One region of the Zooshikella ganghwensis genome, then DNA from elsewhere that is predicted to be linked to it. Evidence: predicted binding sites of a transcription regulator. Region 1 holds the regulator's gene; each other region holds the start of a gene.
The links. The regulator sigma-54, encoded in region 1, starts transcription at its own class of promoters, with help from an activator protein. The targets are predictions, from matches to a motif close to TGGCACNNNNNTTGCTNT.
Positions count from the first base shown of each region.

Region 2: the regulator sigma-54 is predicted to act here: its motif matches at 3,236-3,253, upstream of KHS79_RS14080 (PEP-CTERM sorting domain-containing protein).
Region 3: the regulator sigma-54 is predicted to act here: its motif matches at 4,344-4,361, upstream of glnK (P-II family nitrogen regulator).
Region 4: the regulator sigma-54 is predicted to act here: its motif matches at 3,370-3,387, upstream of glnA (glutamate--ammonia ligase).

Region 1 covers NZ_JAEVHG010000002.1:419,622-425,653, reverse strand. The annotation lists gene mgtE (magnesium transporter) at 1-34, opposite strand, end outside; gene KHS79_RS05725 (HPr family phosphocarrier protein) at 258-527, opposite strand; gene rapZ (RNase adapter RapZ) at 555-1,403, opposite strand; gene ptsN (PTS IIA-like nitrogen regulatory protein PtsN) at 1,586-2,107, opposite strand; gene hpf (ribosome hibernation-promoting factor, HPF/YfiA family) at 2,076-2,384, opposite strand; gene KHS79_RS05705 (RNA polymerase factor sigma-54) at 2,508-4,061, opposite strand; gene lptB (LPS export ABC transporter ATP-binding protein) at 4,251-4,976, opposite strand; gene lptA (lipopolysaccharide transport periplasmic protein LptA) at 4,981-5,496, opposite strand; gene lptC (LPS export ABC transporter periplasmic protein LptC) at 5,480-6,032, opposite strand, start outside.
Region 2 covers NZ_JAEVHG010000009.1:139,614-145,645, reverse strand. The annotation lists gene KHS79_RS14090 (sodium-dependent transporter) at 1-883, opposite strand, end outside; gene KHS79_RS14085 (substrate-binding periplasmic protein) at 1,204-1,938, opposite strand; gene KHS79_RS14080 (PEP-CTERM sorting domain-containing protein) at 2,514-3,146, opposite strand; gene KHS79_RS14075 (SGNH/GDSL hydrolase family protein) at 3,890-4,978, shown strand; gene KHS79_RS14070 (SGNH/GDSL hydrolase family protein) at 5,555-6,032, shown strand, end outside.
Region 3 covers NZ_JAEVHG010000018.1:105,424-111,455, forward strand. The annotation lists gene KHS79_RS20510 (family 20 glycosylhydrolase) at 1-1,741, opposite strand, end outside; gene KHS79_RS20515 (secondary thiamine-phosphate synthase enzyme YjbQ) at 1,856-2,287, opposite strand; gene KHS79_RS20520 (ammonium transporter) at 2,435-3,682, opposite strand; gene glnK (P-II family nitrogen regulator) at 3,730-4,068, opposite strand; gene KHS79_RS20530 (accessory factor UbiK family protein) at 4,667-5,005, shown strand; gene KHS79_RS20535 (YifB family Mg chelatase-like AAA ATPase) at 5,179-6,032, shown strand, end outside.
Region 4 covers NZ_JAEVHG010000022.1:51,904-57,935, reverse strand. The annotation lists gene glnL (nitrogen regulation protein NR(II)) at 1-732, opposite strand, end outside; gene KHS79_RS22000 (DUF4124 domain-containing protein) at 1,060-1,671, opposite strand; gene glnA (glutamate--ammonia ligase) at 1,834-3,240, opposite strand; gene thiI (tRNA uracil 4-sulfurtransferase ThiI) at 3,714-5,168, shown strand; gene typA (translational GTPase TypA) at 5,471-6,032, shown strand, end outside.

The sequences.
Region 1 (6,032 bases):
GGGTATCGGAAATGCTGCTTTGTTGTTGAGCCATAACCCCCCCTGTTGGGCAGTACAGAAGTTACAGGAAGCATAAGAGCGCAAATTCTAACGAAAATTTGCTATAGGCCAAAGTATCTTCTTGATTTGTTTTGCTAAATCAGAGTATGTAGAGGTTGGAATAGGCACCGTTAAGTGTGTTTTTGCTTGTTTTTGGGTAGTCTTAGTAGTTTGTTAAGATTGGCAAGAGGCAAAAGCAGAGGCTGACTTGGTGGTAACTACTCGCCTTCTTCAAAATAGTTATCAACCAATGCCTTAAGTGCAATAAATGCCTGCTCTTCATCTTTGCCTTCAATAAGGACATCAAGTGTTGTACCTTGGCTGGCTGCTAGCATCATTACAGACATAATGCTTTTGCCGTCTACCATTTTGCCTGCTTTACCAACACGAATTGTGCTGCCAAAGGCTGCAGCCGTTGTTACAAACTTTGCAGCAGCACGGGCATGAAGCCCTAGCTTATTTATGATGATGAGTTGCTCTTCTATCATGGTGACGGCTGAAGTCTTAACGTTTAATTAAGGAAGTTCTCGATGTCTAACTTGGACGTTACGGTACTTAGCTTGAAAAGAAGATGCAAGCCGTTCAGCTAAATAGACCGAGCGGTGATGCCCGCCGGTGCAGCCTATGGCAACAGTAAGGTAACTTCGATTGCAGGCTTCAAAGCTAGGTAACCATTTCTCAATAAACTTATAAATATCCTCAAACATCACTTCAACTTGAGGTTCAGCCATTAAAAACTCTTTAATGGGTTGATCTTTACCCGTGTACTGTCGTAAATGATTCACCCAATAAGGATTGGGTAAGCAGCGTACATCAAAAATATAGTCTGCATCATTAGGGGCACCTTTTTTAAAGCCAAAGGACTCAAATAAAAGGGCAATACTATTGTCCTGTTTACTGGCTACACGTTTATTAAATATATCCCGTAAATCATGCAGGGTAAGTCCGGTAGTATCCATTGTGAGATCAGCCAGGTTAGAGATAGGGTCTAAAACCTGTTGTTCAGCTTTAAGTGCTTCAGCCAATGAACAGTTATGGCTGCTTAAGGGATGTTTTCGCCGAGTCTCACTGAATCGCTTTAATAGCTCTTCATCATCAGCATCAAGATAAATAACTTCTGCATCAACTTGCTGCTGCTTAATTCGGTTAATTATTTCCGGAAAGCGTGATAGCTCTTGTCGTATATTTCGAGCATCAATACTTACAGCTACTCGGTCTAAATACGCCTTTTGCAGCTCTTTCGCTAAATCGGGAAGTAAAACCAGGGGTAAATTATCAATACAGAAAAAGCCTTGATCTTCAAGAACATGTAGTCCCGTACTTTTGCCTGAACCTGATCGACCGCTAATGATAACAAGTTTCATACGACTTTAATCTGTACCCTGGTAGTGAGTCGGCTTTAGTTAATTGCGCCATATTATTATTACACAGCAAGTATAGTGTACACCAAAATGACAGCTTCTTGTTGTAGCCAAGCTACAATGAAGTCCGTCATTTAGTGTAAATAAAGACGAAACGCTAAAATAAGTTGGTTGTGTGTGGCTTGTTAATTGGGAAGAGGAGCAATAGCAAGCTCAAAAAGCTCATGGTTGCTTTGAGCATTACGTAACCGGTTTCTGAAGCTGGCATTTTCAAATCGTTCGGCAACAAGTTGCAAAATCGCCAAATGCTCTGAGGTGGCTTCTTCAGGGACTACAAGTGCAAAAATTAGGTCAACAGGGTGATTATCCATAGCATCAAACTCAATAGGTTCACGCAGTTTTAGTAAGGCTGCCATGGGTTTATCACAGTTAGTTAATCGGCAGTGGGGCAGGGCAATACCTTTGCCAAATCCAGTGCTGCCCAATCGCTCTCGGGTAATAAGACTATCAAAAAGTTCGCTAGCACCTATGCCTGGCCGGAATCCGGCCAGGATATCTGCAATTTGCTCTAACGTTCTTTTTTTGCTGCCACCCTCAACATCACAAGCGGTGCACTCCGGGGCAAGAATCTGTTCGAGTTTCATTGCGTTTTTACAGTCTCCAGCAATCGCCAGTTTAACGGGCTCCTGCGCCCTGTAAACGGTCAAGGTTTTTCTCTTTGTGTTTTAGAAGTTGACGATCCAACCGATCGACAAGCATGTCAATCGCTGCATACATGTCCTCAGATTCCGCTTCAGCGCGAATATCTGCACCTCGTGTATGTAAAGTGGTCTCAGCTTTTTGTCGAAGTTTTTCGACACTTAAAGTGACTTGCACATTGGTAATGTTATCAAAGTGCCGCTCCAAACGCTCAAATTTATTGATGACATATTGGCGCAGCGGATCGGTAATATCAACGTGGTGACCACTAATGTTTATTTGCATGCATCGATCTCCTAGGTGATCCGATTTACAGTCTATCAGTAGAAACTGTGTACTACTACTGACTCCACACTCCCCTCCTTGAAAAGGGGCTAACTGGGGTGTTTGTCACCCTATAACGCTTTTTTACACCAACCGTTTTCGCTCGTTAGAAGGTGGAATAGAAAGTGATTCTCGGTACTTGGCGATAGTTCGTCTTGCCACTTTTATTCCTTGTTCTTCCAGAAGCTTGGCTATTTTACTATCTGATAAAGGTTTTCGTGCATTTTCCGCCGCAATCAATTTTTTTATGATGGCTCGGATTGCTGTTGATGAGCACTCTCCACCCGATGATGTACTAACATGGCTGGAGAAAAAATACTTCAGTTCGAATATACCACGAGGGGTGTGCATATATTTTTGAGTAGTTACTCTTGAAATGGTTGACTCATGCATACCAACCGCTTCAGCAATGTCATGAAGCACTAAAGGCTTCATGGCTTCTTCACCATACTCTAAAAAGCCTTTTTGATGCTCAACAATACAGCTGGCTACACGCATTAATGTTTCATTACGGCTCTGCAAGCTTTTAATGAACCAGCGGGCTTCCTGAAGGTGATTTTTAATGTAAGTATTATCAGAGCTACTATCTGCACGTTTGACTAATGAAGCGTAGCTGGCATTGATGCGAAGACGGGGAGTGGCATCCGTATTTAGCTCTACAGTCCAACGATCACTTCTTTTTTGGACAATAACGTCGGGAACAATATATTCAGAGTTCTCGTCTTGAATAACAGAGCCAGGCCGTGGATTTAAACTTTGTATTAGCAAAATCGCTTGCTTTAACTGCTCTTCTTTCAACTTTGCTTTTCGCATAAGTTGATTGTAGTCGTGATTGCCTAATAAATGGAGATACTTTTGGGTAATTAGCTTTGCTTCTTCCAGAAAAGGTGTGTCTGCACTGAGTTGCGTCAACTGAGTTAACAGGCACTCTTTTAAATCACGCGCGGCAACACCAACCGGGTCAAACTGCTTTAATAATCGGTGTACAACAACCACTTCGTCCAGGTCAATTTCTAACTCTGGATCAAAGCTTTCATGAATATCCTCAAGGCTACAGGTTAAATAGCCGCTTTCATCCACAGCATCAATGATTGCTATTGCAATAAGTCGGTCGTTATCACTTAAGGGGGTAAGGTTAAGCTGCCAATGTAAGTGCGACTGAATAGTTTCTGCTGTACTGTTTCTGGCGGTATAGTCAAAGTCTTCATCGGAGCCGGACGATGAGTTTCCAGTCGAAGGAGGTAATGAGTCATACACATCCTCCCAGGCAGTATCTACCGATAGTTCAGAAGGGATTTGCTCAGCCCATTGGTCTTCATAGAGTGAATCACTGCTTTCGTTTTCTTGATCTTGGGAAGAGGTGTTGGCTGTATCAGTGCTGTTGTCGTCACTACTGGAGTTTGAGGAAGCTTGTTGAGTAAGCTCATTCTGATGTTCATCAGAAGAGTCACTGGACTCGCTATTTGAGCCAGTATCAGAGGTATCTTCAATAAGTTCTAGCAAAGGGTTTGAGTCTAGGGCTTGCTGAATTTCTTGTTGCAAGTCAAGCGTAGACAACTGAAGTAGTTTAATGGCCTGTTGCAGCTGGGGGGTCATTGTCAGCTGTTGGCCCATTTTTAAAACTAGGGATGGCTTCATAGTTAGTTGATTTACCTACACTGCAACAAAGCAAATGCTAAAGTTTATCTATTAGTATGCCACTAACATTACCTGTCGTTGTGGTGAAATAATGCTGCCACATTAATTATTCAGTAAACAGTGAGTGATAATGATGAGTGGCCGCATCTCATACATTAACACATTATATGCGCGACCAGGCTACTTGTCTTAGATTTTGAATTGATGTCCAAGATAAACATCCTTGACTTTTTGGTTGGCCATTACATCACTCGCTGTACCTTGAGCGATTATTTGTCCTTCACTTACTATGTAGGCTAACTCACAAATATCAAGTGTTTCTCGAACATTGTGATCCGTAATCAGTACACCTATGCCTCTTTCTTTTAAGTGAGTGACTATCATTTTTATATCATTTACTGAGATGGGGTCAACCCCAGCAAAAGGTTCATCCAGTAGAATGAAAGAGGGTTCAGTCGCCAGTGCACGAGCAATTTCAACTCGTCGACGCTCACCACCTGATAAGCTCATACCCATACTATTTCTGAGGTGAGTGACATTAAACTCTTCAAGCAGATGGTTAAGTTTTTCTTCTCGTTGTTGACGATTTAAGTCTTTACGGGTTTCCAAAATACCCATTATATTTTCGCTGACGGTCAGCTTGCGGAAGATAGACGCTTCTTGTGGTAAATAACCAATTCCTGCACGTGCCCTGCCATGCATGGGTAGATGTGTAATATTGTGTTCATCTATTTGCACTTGACCATGATCTGATCGAACCAAGCCAACAATCATATAAAAAGTGGTTGTTTTTCCCGCACCATTTGGACCAAGTAGACCAACAATTTGACCACTTTCGATATGGAGTGAGACTTCTTTGACAACTTGACGACCTTTATAGCTTTTGGCCAGGTTTGTGGCTTGTAGAACGGGCATAGAGTTACTTCGTCTTTGTAGGTTGCAGGATCATCTCAACACGTTGCTTGCCGCCAGCTTTTGAAGAGTCGCCTTTAGCATTCACAGTTTGGGTTTTCATGTTATAGTCAATACGCTTGCCTGTGAACTTATTGCCTTCCTGAAATAATTTAGCATTAACAATAATTTCAACTTTTTCTTGAGGAATCATATAGTTGATTTGCTTGCCATAGGCGCGAATCAGTTCTTTGTTAGGTTCAGGCTTTTCTTCATAGTGTGCTGGGCTACCCAGAGCAATCACTTTGTTGATATTTCCCTGTTTGTCGGTATAAATGGTGACTTTGTGACCAGTAATTTTTATGGTGCCTTGAGTAATGACAACATTTCCCGTCAGTATACGCACACCATCTTTTTCGGCATTAGCACTATCAGACTTTGCGTGAATTGGTTTTTCTCTATCAGCAGGTAAAGCCCAGGCTGTTTGCTGGCTTATAAGGCTAAAAAGTAGTCCTAGTGTGAAAAGGTTAATCCTGCACTTCATATGTTCCCCTAACATTGGATAGCAACTCCACACGCTCCTCATCTAAATATGCATTCATGCCGACCGCGTTTACAACTGAGTTGTCAGTTTTAATGGTTACTGGACGTTTGGTTTTCGCTTGATTTTGTTCTGCGTAAACAGTCAGAAACTCTGTGGTTATAATCATGCCAGGATTTCCAGTTGTTTTCTGTTCCCTAATTACGACATTATCCCAGAGTTCCATCACATCTCCACCAGGAAGTATCCTTCCTTGCCGTGAGGTCGTATGCCAGTCGCTACTTTGTTTTCGCGTAATCAAAATATCAGGCTGATCAATCAGTGAAATATCATTATGAGGAAAGTGACTTACTTTCTCAGCAACAACAACGTAGTCTTGCTCACCTTTTGTTGTATATTGGGTAATAACAGGAGACTCCATAAAAACATCTGGAGAAACTGCAGTATTTTCTTTTTTATCACTTTTAGGTGCGGTTAAGTTAAATGCATCTGGCTGGTTTAAAAAAGTAAACAAGCCATACCCCAGTATGAGTAATAAT
Region 2 (6,032 bases), on a different contig from region 1:
TATCTGAGCTCAATAACTCACCGTTTTCGCCATAAATCTGAACACCATGATTCATGGCTACAAACATCGCTGGCAGAATCAATAAACCAGCAATAAAGGCTACAGAAGTATCAATAGCAGTGACTTGCATAGCCATTTTCGGAATATGCTCTTTTTTGGCAAGGTAAGAGCCATAAACCATCATGGAGCCACCCCCTATGGTGAGCGAGAAAAAAGCCTGACCCATGGCACTGATTAACAGCTCAGAATCCCAAAGTTTATCCATATCAGGAATGAGATACATAGCCAGCCCTTGAGAGGCTCCCGGTAATGTCAGCAAATATGCAATAAGCGCAGCAAACAGTATAAATAATGCTGGCATCAGCCGTTGAGACCACTTTTCAACACCGTCACGTACACCACTTTGCACAATGGCAATGGTCAAAATATAAAAGACGGCCGCCGCTGTAAGGTTACGTGAAGTGCTAAAGTCGGTAAGCCACTCAGCAAGTGAGGTTAGCTGCAGTATGTTCGCGATGGGTGCCAGCATATAACATAAAAACCAGCCCGCCACGATGCAGTAAAATGTCATAACCAAGGTTGGCACAAGAATAGTGCCTAAACCCGCTATACTTGATAGCCATAAGCTGACACGACGGCGGTCTAACATGCGTAAGCTATCCCACGGGTTGGAACGGCCAAAACGCCCAATCGTAATTTCTACAACCAGCATGGGATAGGCAAGTAACGCTATCAGTACGATATACGCTAATAAAAAAGCGGCTCCACCATTTTCAGCAGCCCGAGTTGGAAATCCCCAGATATTACCTAAGCCGACTGCTGCGCCTGCTGCAGACATGACAAACCCGAACCGGCTTTTAAACTGTTCGCGCACTTCACCCACAACTTCAACCCTATTTGCAATGAAAGCATTTGCTAACAATTAACCACTAAAGACGTGGCAAGTTACCATGTAACAAACAAAATGCAATGACATACGTTTATAGATGTCAGCTTAAAGGTATGAGCAAAGCATCAGGTGAGCGAAGTTATTCACAGCTTTTTATACAGGTTATCCACAGCACGATATAAGCCCCCCCTCAACAAAGGGTCTCTCAATATCAAGTGAATATACATTTTACGAGAAGGAAAAAACGCTCCCTCTTACATCCTTAAAACTATAAGAGGGAGAATCATTGCTACTTTTTTAGGAAGGAATAACAGTTATAAGTAGCTGTTGATTATTTTTTCGATGCTTCCATTTTGCTCCATGCGCTTTAAGGAAGTATTTAATTGATTAATTGTGTCATCGTCAGTAAATTTATTCATGGCTAACCAAAGACCACTACTATTAAATGTATAAACAACAACCAAATCTTCTAATTTATGGCGCTTCGCAATAAATGGACCTGACAATGAACTGGTTGCCCAAGCATCAATCTTGTTCAGCTTAATTTTAGTAGCATTGACTACATCATTTTGAGCCTTTTCTACTTTAATGCCTTTCTTTTCTAAAAATTCAGAAATAGCATCATTTTCATAGCTACCAATACGGTATTTTTTCATATCCTGTAAGCTAGTTACTTTGATACTAGATCCTTTAGGGGCTAATAAGATCCATTCTTCTTTAAATAAAGGACCAACCCATTTAAAATCTTTTTCCCTTTCTGGGGTACGAAAAGCAGAATAAATTCCATAGTTTGTTTTCTTGACTGCTTTTTGATAACCACGATCCCAGCTTGAATATAAAGTCAGCTCCATATCTACATTGGCACGATTGAACATTTCACGAACAATCTCAGTGGCAAAGCCTGTTACTTTATCGTTCTTACCAAACGTACTGTAGGTAACTGTCATATTGAGTGGAGGAAATGGTTCTGTCACCAATTGAATAGTCTGGGCATTAGCTATCCCACTCAATAAAAACAGAAAACTCAGTGCTATTACTTTAGATCGCATATCTTAGTCCCACATGCTAGCGTACTAACAACCTTAAATTTGATAAGTACCTGCTTATCAAAACTTAAAACCCATTCATCATTGCCCATAAGATACTCATTAACCGCAATTACCACGTAAGCATCTTATGTTCAAATGACAATTAATAAGGTGGATACCCTTTATTTAAGGGTAGAGAGCTTCACCGACATCTATACTTTTAAACCAGCAAAGCTGATGAAATTTGCTACTCATTTTGCTGGCGCCTATTTTTACCGGAAACAGTTCACATTTAAATGAGCAAGGCCCGTGATTTAATTATGTAATTTCCGAAATGAAAATGGTTAACCACGCAGGAAAACCAATAAATGTGACAAACATCACAACTATATTTGATTTTATATAGCAATTGGCAATAAAGACGATATCAATAACTTTAGTGCACCAAGCCTTTGCTAATACCACTTGTATACTTAGCGAAAAAATTATCCCACCTTAATTCTATTATGACTCACTGTCTCTATAACAAAAAAACCCGCCGTTAAGCGGGTTTTTTATGCAACATCATCTCTGCGGTATATACAGCGCCTCAGGAATTACTTCTTTTTCCTAAGGGTAAGGCCTAGTAATCCTAGTCCTAAAAGCACTATAGGTGCAGGCGCTGGTACAGGTTTAGGTGGCTTGGGTGGTTTAGGAGGCTTTGGCGGTTTGGGCGTATTATAGGCAACAGCTGTTACCTTCAGAATCATGTCATCATAGTCACGATCAATACTGCCACCATCATCATTCAAACCTATGTAGTAGCTATTCTGCCCTGCATAGGCAACAAAGAAAGATGGTTTAAATGAACCTGCGCTGTTATTGGAACCATTTTTAACTGTTCCCTTCGGTGTTCTGAAATTGAAATTCAACCACCCAGCATCAGACAATACTTCAGTAATTTGCGTACCCTTTGCTGTAGATTTATTTACAAACTGCCCACCAATAGAGCCAAATAAATTACGCCACGAGGCTTCATAGCCTAGGTACGTGTAAGTCAGTTTCACTGCTGCAGTTGCTTTTAAATTAGCCCCTTGAATAACGGACATTCCAGGTCTGGTTTCACCAGTATTAGGATTATGACTACCTGGTAGACGCGTTGTCACCCCACCTTCAACAGAAAGTAAGCCTGCATGTGCACTTCCAATGCAGCATACGGCTAAAGCAACTGCACTCACGATTCTTTTCATGATTATTCCTTGTTTACTGCTTAAAACGACTTAATCTACTGTTTATTAGTTAACCAAATAATCAGCATATTTTTCATTGCGATTTCTGATAAGCAATCTAGATGCCACATTCAGGAACATTGGCTAAAAAAAGAGTTAACTAAAAGGAATAATCTTAGATATGCATACAAGCCATTGGTATTAAAGCAAAAATTTTTCTCTTATTAATTACCTTATTTAGATAATAGCTACCCAAACTGCCTAAGGGTTGAATAGATAGCTGTTAGATGTATTAAAACTGTAAAATCAGTACCCAAATAAAAACTAATATAAGTAGTTCATTTTTGCCATATTGATCACAAAAAGCTTTCTTTATTAACGAAATACCATGTTTCTGAATGTTTTTTAATCAATATGCAGCTTTTTCACTTGTAAAAAATATCAACATTTATCTTAAACAAGGATTACACTCTTTAATCCTATTCAGGCATATTCTCTAATACTTAGAATAACGCTATAAGACACTTACATAAATAATCAATAATTTGTTAATAGTTCTCATTTAATGTAATTTGTCATGAGGGTATATCAAAAACCCACATCTTAGTCATGGAAGAACAAGACATTTACTAATCAATTACAAAGGAGGTAATAACTTACGGAGTCTTTTTTACCCAGCAGCTTATATTTTAAACGCAATTAGAAGCGTACCTTAGAAACTAACCTATTTTCATAACTAACAATAACTACATAAATTTAACAATATGAAAAAACTAATACACTTCCTGCTTATTATTACCGCAGCTACACTTCTGAACTCCGCTTTTGCAGCACAACCAACAATTAGCCGTATTGTTGTTTTTGGTGACAGTTTAAGTGATACCGGGAAAATGTATCAAAAATCCTTAAAATGGATACCTTCTAGCCCACCCTATTATGATGGTCGTTTTTCTGATGGACCAGTCTGGGTTGACTACCTGAAAAGTCAATTAATGCAAGATAATATCCCAATATCCATTATCAATGAGGCAGAAGGGGGGGCAACAGCAGCCACATATGACATTACAGATAGTCCTGTAACACTTTTCATAAATACACTCAGTAATGAGCTCTCACAATTTCTTAGCAAAGATTACTTTAGAACTGGTGATTTGGTCATAGTTTGGGCAGGTGGTAATGACTACTTAAATCAGAAACAAGAAAGTGTCGATACAGTTTTATCCGCTATAGATAACTTGCTCAATCACGCCATAAATAGTAATGCTAGCCAGGTCATAGCATTTAACCTACCTCGATTAGATACTACACCACATGCTCACAAAAAACTTCCTGGAAAGTTAAGTGAACTTGCCAAGATTACAAGAGAGCATAATAACCGCTTACTTCAACTCATAAAAAAATATGACAATGAAAAGGTTAAAGTATTTGATATTGAGTCATTATTAGATCATATGATGAGCAACCCTGAACAATATGCATTAACAAATACAACACAAGCCTGTTATACAAAAGGATATGTGTGGAGACCTTTTATTAAAGGTAAAAACACAATGCCTTATATTGACGATTATCATTCAGACTATTTATCCTTGAAACCAATGGATCAAATGTCAGCCGAAGAGCTAGCACTACTGTTTCAAAACCCAGCATTCACAAATAACCCGATGCTTCAGGATGCTTTACCACAGATACAGACTAAAAAATCTGGCCCCCAGCGAATTGAACCTGCAGGTGATGCACCAGAAAGTTGTGATGGCTATTTGTTTTGGGATAAAATTCATCCAACGACAGCAACACATAAAGAGCTAGCAAGTAAGTTTTACACTTATTTGTTTGAGCGCTCCATGCTGTAAAATTTATGAGGCAAAGCAGTTTCTTTCAAAAGATGCTGATATTACTCCTCAAGCATTATCCTCCACTTGCAAACCTAGCTGTATGGGTTTGCTTCAAGATGAAGCGCCAAATTAGTGAAAACTAATCTTATTATATAAATTGAACTTTTAATAGTAACAAGTATATTTATATATTTCTACAACCCCCTTCATCAATTTAAAAAGCAGCAAGACTAAATAAAGGATTTACTTTACGTTTGTTGAAGTAGATTTAGTTTTATAAATTCTAATAAATTTAGTTATTCTTTTCTATTGTTAATTAAATTAGTCTTTCGTCCTGTTCATACTCTTCATTAACAGACGGTGCTGATATACTCTTCGCGAATGATTTTTAGGCTTTGTTACCATCGCTCTTCACCCCAGTCATTTAGTTTATCTAAACTCCTGGGGCTTCATCGCTCGGTGGCCTCGCCTAAATAACCCTTCACTGTGAGTATATACCACTTTATTTTGACACCTAAAAATGATTCATTATGGGTATATTTAAGTAAAGCATCGTTAAGCGCTTTAACCAACTCTTTAAAGTAAGCGTTACTCATGACTATAAAAAAAAGCATCATGACACTCTTTACATGTTCTTTTAAAAATAACATTAAGCTCATTAAATACCTGCTTGGATGTTTTTTACTCCTGATAAGTTACTCCACTCAAGCTGGATTATCGATTGAACGTATCATCATATTTGGCGATAGTTTAAGTGATACAGGAAAAATGTATCAAAAGTCGAAAGGTTGGTTGCCTTCTAGTCCACCCTATCATGAAGGTAGATTTTCTGATGGCCCTATCTGGGTTGACTTTTTAAAAGAGAAAATAAAGGAAAAGTATAGTAGCCAAGTAACAATCATCAATGAGGCTGAAGGTGGAGCTACTGCTGCTGCTTATGAAAAAGAATCATGGAACCCAACTTATCAAGTTATTAACAATCTCGATTTTGAGTTTAATCAGTATACGAAAGAAAATCAGTTCAGGTCTAATGACTTGGTAATAATATGGGCTGGCGCAAATGATTATATGA
Region 3 (6,032 bases), on a different contig from region 1:
TACACGCAGGTGATTTCCGCCAAACACCTTCAGGTACTTCATCACCTCCTAGATGAATTACTGGCACCTCAACACCCGCTTCCTGATACATCCAGTGCAACTCAGCTAATATTTTATTAATGAATAAATAAGTAGAAGATAGGCAGGGATTAATAACATTGTCATGCCAACCCTGAACAGATTTATAAACAGACATATCCTGTAAATCACTGAGTAAGAAGCGAGCAGCTTGATCTGTCAACCCTTCCTGCTGTAAACGAGCATAACGCGCTTCCATTGATTTGATTGCAGCACGAGCATGCCCAGGAAAGTCTATCTCAGGTATAACGGTAACGTGATGACGCTGGGCATAACGCAGCAGCTCAATAAATTCTTCTCTTGTGTAAAACCCTGAACCATTGTTGCTATCTGGAAATGGACCTGATCCAAAAGAAGGCACAAGATGTTTTACTTCATCAAGTGTATGCCCTCTTCGACCACCAACATCGGTTAACTCTGGAAGCCCAAGAATCGCTATGCGCCAACCTTCATCATCCGTCAGGTGCAGATGCAATTTATTTAATTTGTATAGCGCTAACACATCTATCAATCGCTTAACCGTTACTAAAGAGCTGAAATGTCGAGCCACATCAAGATGTACACCACGATATTCAAACCGAGGATAGTCTTTAATATGCATTACAGGAAATAATAAATGCCTGTGAGTTTCTTGTTTAACGGTATTACTTAAATAATTTTCTACTGGAGCCAAACCTAATAATGTTTGTATACCATAAAAAATACCTGCAGGTTTTTCAGCATAAATATTTATACCTTGCAGTTTATCAATTGTTAGCTCATAACCATCATTAACAATCTTAGTTGATTGTTGATTAATTGTTGGTTGGTTAATTAAACAAATACTAAAAGGCTTATATTCACATCGCTTTGCAAAACTGACAGGCCAGTCTAACTCAACAGTGAGCATTTTTCTTAAATACTCAGCTTCATTACGAAATTCATCACTAAATGCAATCGTTATTGGCTGATTGATCATCAGTTGTTGATTCTCTGTCTTTTGCACTTCAGCAGGACTTGGTATTACCAGTGACGTACTATTACTGTGGTTATTTGCAAGTATTGGCGTATCTATAGCCAGTAGTTCACGATTTCTGTCAAAACGAACCTCAGCCGTATCAACCGGCCAACGGTCCCCATCAAACCGCTTAGTTTGCTTGTCTGAAGTATGATCTGCAATAACGACATCGTTAATCAGAATAGGTTGGCTATTCTTACTGGGAACAAGATAAAAACCCGCAGGTGCATCTGATTTACTGATTGCCCAATACTGTGCGGTTAGCTGAACTGTCAGCGCTTCGCCAATACTTATGCCTGTAAATCTAGATTTTGGCTCAATATAGAATAAATCACCATTAACATGTTTAATGGAAAGCGTGTCATTAGGCGAATATGCTAGTATTTCTCGTACAAAGTTAAAATAGATACGCCAGTTTTGGTGGGTTAAACTTTGGCTACCATTATTCTTTATGGTTAATTTTGCTGTAAAACTATTTGCACTGTCTTGTAAGTTATCAATTACTTGCCAGTGAATGCTTATATCGTCAGTAGCGTTTTTTATATTTGAATTGTCAGCTGAAGTTGAGAGTGAAAGAAAACTTAGTGGAATAATTATAAATAAAGCTTTGAGAATGTATTCGTACTTTTTTAGGCACTCTATAAATCCATTTGCCCTTATATTCATAATTTCACCTATAGGTCATTTTTAGACTTATTGTAATGATTTATTCATTACAACTTAATTATTATACCTATAAGTAAACTATTTTATATGCTGAAACATTACGCCTATTTTAAGCTACTTGTCGAAACTTTCTCCAAAAAGCGTTGCTACAATTCGATGACTACTTCCATGGGTATGATGTTCTCCAAGATAAATGCCTTGCCAGGCACCTAAAGCCAACTGCCCTTGTGAAACAGGCACAACCAACGAAAAACCTACCAGTGAGTTTTTTAAGTGCGCTGGCGTCGCATCAGCGCCATGACCTCGAGACTGAAAGTGTTCAGCATTTTCGGGTACTAAGTAATTTAAGTGTGACTCAAAATCAGCTCTGACTGAAGGGTCTGCATTTTCATTAACCGTTAAAGATGCCGATGTGTGCTGCATAAACAAGCTCAATAGCCCTACCTTCATCATGCTTACTTCTGGTAGCTCATGTAAAAGCTCCTCAGTCACTATGTGAAATCCTCGTTCCCTTGGTGTCAGTTGAACAATTTTCTGTACCCACATAAAAACCTATCCTGACAGATGAATATGAGCACCTAATAAAAAAGGAGGCATTAGCCTCCTTTTATAATAACTAGCTTAGTAGCTGTTATTATTGCCTCAAACGATCATTAATGATGATTCATTAAAGGCCATCCCATATTCACAATTTTATTTACTGGTAAATTCAGGATAGGCTTCCATACCACACTCCGCAATGTCGGCACCTTCGTATTCTTCCTCTTGACTGATACGAATACCCATTATTTTCTTCAGGAAAAACCACACCACAAAGCTACAGCCAAAGACCCAGGTAAAAATCGTCACGATCCCTAGTAACTGCTTAAGCAATGTTGCATCGCTATTAGTCAGAGGTACAGCTAATAGACCCCAAATACCAACCACACCATGCACAGAAATAGCACCAACTGGGTCATCCAAGTGAAGTTTATCCAAGGCTACGATAGAGAACACCACCAGTAGACCACCAATGCCACCAATTAATGTTGCACCTAGTGCTGATGGTGTTAAAGGTTCAGCGGTAATTGCTACCAAACCTGCCAGCGCACCATTCAAAGCCATGGTTAAATCTGCTTTACCAAACAGTAAACGAGCCGTTACCAATGCTGCTATTACTCCACCCGCAGCGCCAGCATTTGTATTAACAAATATTTGGGCAACCGCATTAGCATTTTCGATGCCTGTCAGTTTGAGCTGAGAGCCACCGTTGAAACCAAACCAGCCCAACCACAATACAAAGGTACCCAACGTCGCAAGAGGCAGATTCGCTCCAGGAATGGCATTCACCTCACCTTTCTTTCCATATTTACCATTACGTGGTCCCAGTAAAATGACAGCCGCGAGTGCAGCTGCAGCACCACACATATGCACTACACCAGAGCCAGCAAAATCTTGAAACTTAGCTTCTTGCAAAAAGCCACCACCCCATTTCCAAAAGCCTTGAACGGGGTAAATAAATCCTGTTAGTACTACCGCAAACATTAAAAATGCCCACAGTTTCATACGCTCTGCAACAGCACCAGAAACAATGGACATTGCAGTTGCTACAAAGACAACCTGAAAAAAGAAGTCAGAACGTGCCGCATAATAAGTTGACCCCTCACTAGATAATACAGCTTCTGCTGTATGCTCATCACCGATGAGTGTCCCTAATACAGGTAAAATACCACCTGCAGCATCTTCTCCTGGATACATAATGGCATAGCCACACAACAGGTACATTGTGCATGCTACAGCGAAAAGTGCGATATTCTTGGTTAGAATTTCGACGGTATTTTTAGCTCGGACTAAACCAGCCTCTAACATGGCAAAGCCCGCAGCCATCCACATGACTAGTGCACCACATACTAGAAAGTAAAACGTATCGAGCGCATAAGACAGTTGAGTTAAGTTTTCCACAATCAGCCCCCCTTTTAGGCTTTAAATAACGTTACCCGGTGACACGCTCAGATAGCATCCGTCCCTGTCTCACCAGTCCGAATCCTCACTGCCTGCTCAAGGGCAACCACAAATATTTTGCCATCGCCAATTTTTCCCGTATTAGCCGCACTTGATATCGCTTCAATCACTTGGTCCAGCATCTCGTCACCAATCGCAATTTCAATTTTGACCTTAGGTAAGAAATCCACAACATACTCAGCCCCTCGATATAATTCGGTGTGACCTTTTTGTCGTCCAAATCCCTTCACTTCAGTAACTGTAATACCTTGAACGCCAATCTCAGAAAGGGCTTCTCGCACATCATCTAACTTGAATGGCTTAATGATTGCCGAAACTAATTTCATTTTAATCTCCTGCAGTTTTATGTCTTGCCCATGGGGGGGCTGGGGCAAGTTATTTATGCAATTTATATAAGCCTAACACCTAAATACAAGTAGATTTATAACCCTTCACATAACTTAGCGCTAACAGCACAAGGCTTCCTTTGCCAAACCCCCTTGTTCCATCAACATCAAGTGGTTATTGATTCGTTTCCTACTCGTACACTCAGCAGAGATAAATAAAGTCATCACATAAAGCTGAGCACTTCTTGAATAAGCATATGTTTAACAACAAGTGACCAGCAGGATATGTGCCATCTATAAAATTCATACTTTTATTTCAAGGAGTTAGCCGATATTTATTAAGCCAACAAGAGGGGGAGAAGCAGAGAATATGCACCAATTTGGTTCAAGCTAAAAAGCTTTGCTCTTTTTATGATCACTCAGCTCTATAGCTAATAATTTGAAGAGGTATAGCCTGTGCCATGCACTCTAAATGATCAGCTACACATAGTTTCTTGCAACATGACTATGCTAAAGTAACAACGCATTCATTACTGCCCTGTAGCATAAGTAACGTATGTTTCCTTAATCGTGCACACTCAACAGAACAGGCTTAAGCATGATCAACAAAGCATTTATTCAATCTCTTAGCGAACAAATCAGCGGCACTGTTGGTGAAAAAGTGCAGCAGCTTATGTCAGGTGAAAAGCCACAAATTCAAAAAGACCTTGAGAATAATATTCACATCCTTCTGCAAACGGCTTTTGCTAAATTAGACTTAGTAACAAGAGAGCAGTTTGAAGATCAGCTGGCGGTATTACAACATACCCGAGCAAAGCTGGAAGCGCTTGAAAAGAAAGTTGCTGCCCTAGAAGCACACCTAGCCTCAGAAGAACAATCAACACTTATTATTGAAAATGCTTCTCAACCTTCATCGCCAAAAGAAAAAGACCATTAATTTGGCTTTAAAAACTTAGTAAAGCGTTTATTAAACTCTCTCAAACAGCCACTAATTCACATTTTTTTGTGGCTATTTTACGAGTTCACAGTCTTTCATCCTCCTATTAGCAGTCTCACTGTACAAAATTTAAACTACCCTCCTCTTTATTAGTGAGCCTGCAAGGATGATTTATGTCTCTGGCTGTTGTGTATACACGTGCTCAGTTTGGTATTAATGCCCCTCTTGTTACAGTTGAAGCCCACCTTTCAAATGGCCTACCTGGCTTGGCTATCGTGGGCTTACCAGAAACAGCGGTTAAAGAAAGTAAAGACCGCGTGCGCAGTGCCCTTTTAAATACGCACTTTGAATTTCCTGCCAAGCGTATCACTATTAATTTAGCGCCGGCCGATCTTCCAAAAGAAGGCAGCCGCTTTGACCTAGCTATTGCTTTAGGTATCTTAGCTGCCTCAGGACAAATTGCCCCAGCCAAACTGGTAGATTATGAATTTATTGGTGAGCTTGCTTTATCTGGAAAGGTTCGCCCCGTCAAAGGTATTTTACCCGCAGCCGTTCAGTGCCAGCTCAGCAATCGAAAACTTGTCATTCCTGAAGAAAACTGTGCAGAAGCCAGTCTTGTTAAAAACTGTACTTTGTTAGGCATTAACAGCTTAAACCAGCTTTGCCAACACTTGCAGGATGACGAGGTGATTACACCATTTACTGCAAGTACTGCAAGCTATACACTTACTCAATCAAAGACCTCCTGTGATATTGCAGAGGTAAAAGGACAACCTCAGGCAAAACGTGCTCTTGAAATAGCCGCCGCTGGTGGCCACAACCTCCTGTTTTTTGGACCTCCTGGAACAGGAAAAACCATGCTAGCCAGCAGATTGCCAAGCATTATGCCTCCCTTAACAGAAAAAGAAGCACTGGAAGTCGCAGCAGTTAACTCAATCTCTCAAAAACCTCGACCTATTACCGAGTGGCTAAATAGAAGTTTTCGAGCACCACATCACACGGCATCTGCGATAGCTATGGTGGGTGG
Region 4 (6,032 bases), on a different contig from region 1:
GACAGCCTGGATAAGCTGTTGTGCATCCCCAGGAAGCTCAGGAATACTGGGGTCATAGTCGCGAATAACATCAATACACCCTGATGCTTCTGCGCTGATTAGATTGCAAACATGTTCCAGCACAAGGTGGATATTGATGGGATTCATTTGCGGAGGGCGCATGGGACCTAGCATCCGGTCTACAAGATCCCTTAAGCGGTCTGCTTCTTCAATAATAACCTGAATATATTCTTGCAAATCAGCGCTCGGCAGCTCTCTGGAGAGGAGTTGAGCTGCACCTCTAATGCCACCAAGGGGATTTTTTATCTCATGAGCTAAACCACGAACTAAAAGCTTTGAGCTTTCTTGCTTGGCGAGAATGGATTCCTCTTTGGAGATACGCAGTAAGCGGTCTTTAGGAAATAGCTCAACAAGCAGTGTACTGGTATCCGTCAAGGCACTAGGGTCAGTGATGGGGGTAATGGTGTAGTCCAGAATCAGCTGTTGTCCATTAAAGAGTGTGAGTTTGGCCTCTCGTTTGGTGAGTGGGTGAGCGCTGCTTAAGGTTTGTAGAAGATTCGCTTGAAACTCATCAGCATTTCGGAACAGATCTTCTAAAGCTTTATGCTGAATACGTTGCCCACTGACCGCTAACAGCACTTCTGCGGCATGGTTGATGTAACTGAGTTGTAATTGGTGGTCAATTACTACCACTGCAGTCGTTAAATTATTAAGAATTGTTAGGTTATCCAAGGTGATTTGTTGTATTGCTAATAGGTTAATGGGCACTTCATATTTAAAGGTTCAAAGCCAACCAAAATTTGCCCGTTAGTAACGCAAAATTGGGGCCAAAAAGGTTATTAAGAGATAAATACTTATAACAAATTTTATTTTCTGGTTGCAGTAGTTGGTGAACTTCATGCGTTTCTAAGTACTAAGTGGTTTAGCAGCAATGATACGCAGTTGTAATGATAAGCTGATTGGACAAAGGCAGGCTGTCAGTGCTGAAATCATCCTTGCACTATTTTAGTGCAAGGATGCATTTTTGCGAATGGTTTCGATAGATTATCTTGCTTGATATTAGCTACCACTATTATTGCTGGGGGCTGGGGCCGGAGTTGGGGTGGGCTTAGGTTTATTTTGGGGGTGGTTAGGGTTTTGAATGCTTGTGCGCTTAACATGTACTGTGGTGCTGGCAGATTGAATCTCATTACCTTTGCTATCAAAAAGCTTTACTTCAATAGTATGCGTTCCTCTTTCAACATTACTTATTGAAAAGCTGAGTAGTTTTTGTTTTGCGCCCTTGGATGCGCCATCCAGAAAAACCTGTGCCTTATGACCCCGCTTGAGGCGAGGAGAGGTTTTTGCTGTTACTTTGAAATTGCCCGGGTCACGGATGGTTTCATTATTTTTAGGTGAAGTAATGGTAAATGAGTCATAGGTAAAGCTTTCGCTGTCATCTTGTGATGTATCTTTTGAGCTTGCAGCTGGTTTGGGGAGAGAGATAGTTGTTACAGGCTTGACGTCAATTTTTTCAGGGTTTTTGGTTTTAGGCTCATCCGTAAAAATAATATTGCCTTGTTCATCAGTTTCTTTATAAATCTTGTCTGCACCTGTCAGTAACAAGAGGCAACAGCTTAGAAAAGCGATTGTTTGTAGCCCTTTGCTCACCACTTTATTTATGTTGTACATAAGCGTTCTGTCCTAGATGGGGATTTACCAGTAATTATAACGATGAACCATATCAAGGACGTGTCAAGGAAGAAGAGGAGAGCTGAACAGAAGATAAGCTGTATCGTATAAAAAGGGCTACATGATAGTAGCCCTTTTGCAGCATTGTTTCTAAAAGCTGAATTACACGCTGTAGTACATATCAAACTCAAGAGGGTGAGTGGTTTGAGCTAAACGCTCACACTCAGACCGTTTAAGGTCAATGTAGCCATCAATCAGGTCATCACTGAACACACCACCTTCTTTTAGGAACTCACGGTCTCTGTCTAAAGCAATCAATGCTTCTTCAAGACTTGTTGCAACGGTTGGGTATTCTGCCGCCTCTTCTGGAGGTAAATCATACAAGTCTTTATCTGCAGCATCCCCAGGGTGAATTTTGTTACGGATACCATCAAGACCAGCCATTAGCATTGCAGAGAATGCTAAATATGGGTTTGCAGCAGGATCAGGAAAACGAATTTCAACACGGCGTGCTTTTGGACTATTCACGTAAGGAATACGGATAGAAGCAGAGCGGTTACGTGCAGAGTAGGCAAGCATAACAGGCGCTTCAAATCCTGGTACTAAGCGCTTATAGGAGTTAGTAGCAGGGTTAGTGAAAGCATTGAGTGCTTTCGCATGCTTGATAATGCCGCCAATGTAGTAAAGGGCTGTTTCAGAAAGGCCAGCATAGCCATCTCCTGCAAAAATATTTTCGCCTTGCTTGGAGATTGATTGGTGACAGTGCATGCCACTACCATTATCGCCTACTAATGGTTTCGGCATAAAAGTAGCGGTTTTACCATAGGCATGCGCAACATTATGTACGCAATATTTGAGGATTTGCACTTCGTCAGCTTTGCGTACCAGTGTATTAAATTTAACGCCTATTTCATTTTGGCCTGCAGTACCTACTTCGTGGTGATGAACTTCAACGGCAAGTCCCATTGCTTCCATTGCAGAACACATGGCTGTCCGTAGGTCATGACAAGAGTCAACCGGTGGTACAGGGAAATAACCACCTTTTACTTTGGGACGGTGACCAATATTACCGCCTTCAAAGACTTCAGATGACGCCCAGTGTGCTTCTTCTGAGTTGATGTGGTAGTTACAGCCAGAGATATCGACTTTCCATTTCACATCATCAAACACAAAAAACTCAGGCTCTGGGCCAAAGAATGCTGTGTCACCAATGCCGGTAGACTTCAGATACTCTTCGGCACGCTTGGCAACAGAGCGCGGGTCACGATTGTAACCTTGCATGGTGGCTGGCTCGATGATGTCGCAGCGAACGATTAAGGTTGTTTCATCAGTGAAAGGGTCAAGTACAGAACTGCTGTCATCAGGCAACAGAATCATGTCTGATTCATTGATTCCCTTCCAGCCAGCAATGGATGATCCATCAAACATCTTACCTGATTCAAAGAACTCATCATCAATTTCACTCACAGGCATTGAGACGTGTTGCTCTTTACCATGTGTATCGGTAAAGCGAAGATCTATCCACTTAACTTCGTGTTCCTTGATAAGGTTCAGCGTATGCTCTGACATTGCAATTCCTCCAGAGGGGTATACCCAGCGGGACACTGCTATTGTTATTTTGCAGAGTTGCCCGTAATGATTTTGGCTACTCAGTTTAAGTAAAACGCGAACAGCCCCCATAAAAAGATGTTTACCTTGACAGCAATTAGTGTGCCATTCAGATAAACACCCTTATTTGGTGAGTAAATGCACCAGAATTGGGGGTGAGTCGATTCACTATATGCACAAACTTAGTGCAATATATTGATTTATGCACTTAAAAAGTGCTTTTTTAAACCAATTGGCTATTTAATGATTCACGGATGATCCATTCCTTGGCCGAGAGTGAGCGTTATCAGAGCACTCAATGCTCGAACATACAATGAGTAGCATGTGTCTTCGGTGTTAATGAAAAAATACAAGATAGATTAACGGTGCTGATAATAGCCAGATTTTGTATAATGTTTTGCTACATTTTTATTGACCATCCATGAATTTTGCCCATGAATTTTGTTGTAAAGATCTTTCCAGAGATAACCATTAAAAGTAAGCCGGTTCGGCAGCGCTTTGTTAAGCAGCTAAGACGTAATATCCGAACCTTATTACGGCCTATTGATCCTGGTATCGATGTGACGGGTACATGGGACAAAATCATTATATCTACTGAACAGCAAGACAAGCAGGTATGTCGACAAATTAGAGAGCAGCTCCAACATACCCCCGGCATTTGTCATATTTTGGAAGTCGTTGATTTTCCTTTGGTTGATCTAGATGACATTACTGAAAAAGCTTTTCAAGTAATGGGTGAAGCCATACGAGGCAAAACATTCTGCGTTCGTTGCCAGCGTAATGGACATCATGAATTTTCATCAATTGAGGTCGAGCGTTATGTCGGTGGTGGGCTATTGCAGCGTGTGCAAGATTGCTCTGTTAAACTCAAAAACCCTGACGTTACTGTACGTATCGAAATTCATCATAAACAGCTGTATATCGTTCGTGAAAGGCACCTTGGCATTGGTGGCTACCCATTAGGTACGCAGGATGCTGTCTTGTCTCTGATTTCAGGTGGGTTTGATTCAACCGTTTCTAGCTTTTTGACAATGAAGCGAGGTGTCCTCACCCACTTTTGCTTCTTTAATTTAGGCGGTCATGCTCACGAAATAGGCGTTAAGGAAGTTGCTTATTATCTTTGGAGCAAATATGGTGCATCCCACCGTGTGAAATTTATTACCGTGCCTTTTGAGGGGGTGGTGGAAGAAATACTCACCAAAGTAGATAACTCCTACATGGGCGTTTTGCTCAAGCGAATGATGTTGCGTGCTGCTGATAAAGTCGCTGAGAATCTGGATGTTCATGCACTGGTAACAGGGGAGGCTATTTCTCAAGTCTCCAGTCAAACCTTACCTAATCTGGGGGTTATTAATCAGGCTACGGATCGGCTGGTGCTGAGACCTTTGATTACAATGGATAAGCAGGACATCATTGATACTGCCGCCAGAATAGGTACAGAAGAGTTTGCGAAGCATATGCCTGAGTACTGTGGAGTGATTTCGGTTAACCCTACAACTCGGGCTAAACCCGAAAAAGTTTCAAGAGAAGAGCAGGTATTTGATTTTGCTGTGCTTGAGCAGGCAATTAATAGTGCAAGTGCGGTGAATATTCATGAAGTCATGCAGGATGACCGGCAGATTCATGAAGTGCAAATTGATGAAGTGCTACCTGAGCAGGCTATCGTGATAGATATTCGCCACCCTGATGAAGAGGAAAATAAACCGCTTGAACTGGATCATGAAGTGAAAACGGTACCTTTTTATCAGCTGAGTCGTGTATTTGCAGAGCTGGATCGTAATCAGCACTATTATCTCTACTGTGAAAAAGGGGTTATGAGCCAATTACATGCACTGCATTTGCTCGATGAGGGCTATAAAAATGTTAAAGTGTATCGTCCTGCTAAATAACTCACGCTGTTTGTCAAATATGCCCACTACGATGGGCATTATTATAAATTTTTAATGCTTTTTAGTTGAAGGTGACATATCTGCGGTTAAGATATGGCACATTTTATTTGCCGGTTGAAATGTCACATATTCTTTCATCAGAAGGGAGTGTGAAGGGTAAAAACGTATCGCTACTTAGTCGTTATGTTAGTAATGAGCTTATACTTTACGCAGAACTCTTGGGTATAAAGCTAAGCGTTTGTCTGTTGGTTTGTTCATTGCAGTCCAGTAAGACCGGGTAATCCTTATTGAGGCACTGTCTTGTGATTGAGAAGTTACGGAATATAGCCATTATTGCGCATGTTGACCATGGTAAAACTACGCTGGTGGATAGATTGTTGCAGCAGTCTGGTACGCTGCAGCGCAAAGATATGGGTACAGAGCGGATCATGGATTCCAATGATCAGGAAAAAGAGCGTGGAATCACTATCTTAGCCAAAAATACCGCGATAGAGTGGCAAGATCACCATATCAATATTGTAGATACACCAGGACACGCTGACTTTGGTGGTGAGGTAGAGCGTGTACTATCCATGGTGGACTCTGTACTCTTACTGGTTGACGCGGTTGATGGCCCGATGCCTCAAACACGCTTTGTTACACAAAAAGCATTTGAGCAAGGATTACATCCTATTGTGGTGGTAAATAAAGTCGATCGTCCAGGTGCTCGTCCTGAGTGGGTAGTGGGTGAAGTACTGGACTTGTTTGACCGCCTGGGGGCTACTGAAGAGCAGCTGGACTTTCCTGTAATGTATGCCTCTGCCATTCAAGGAAAAGCAGGCTTAGAGCCTGACCAGCTGGCTGATGATATGACACCACTGTTTG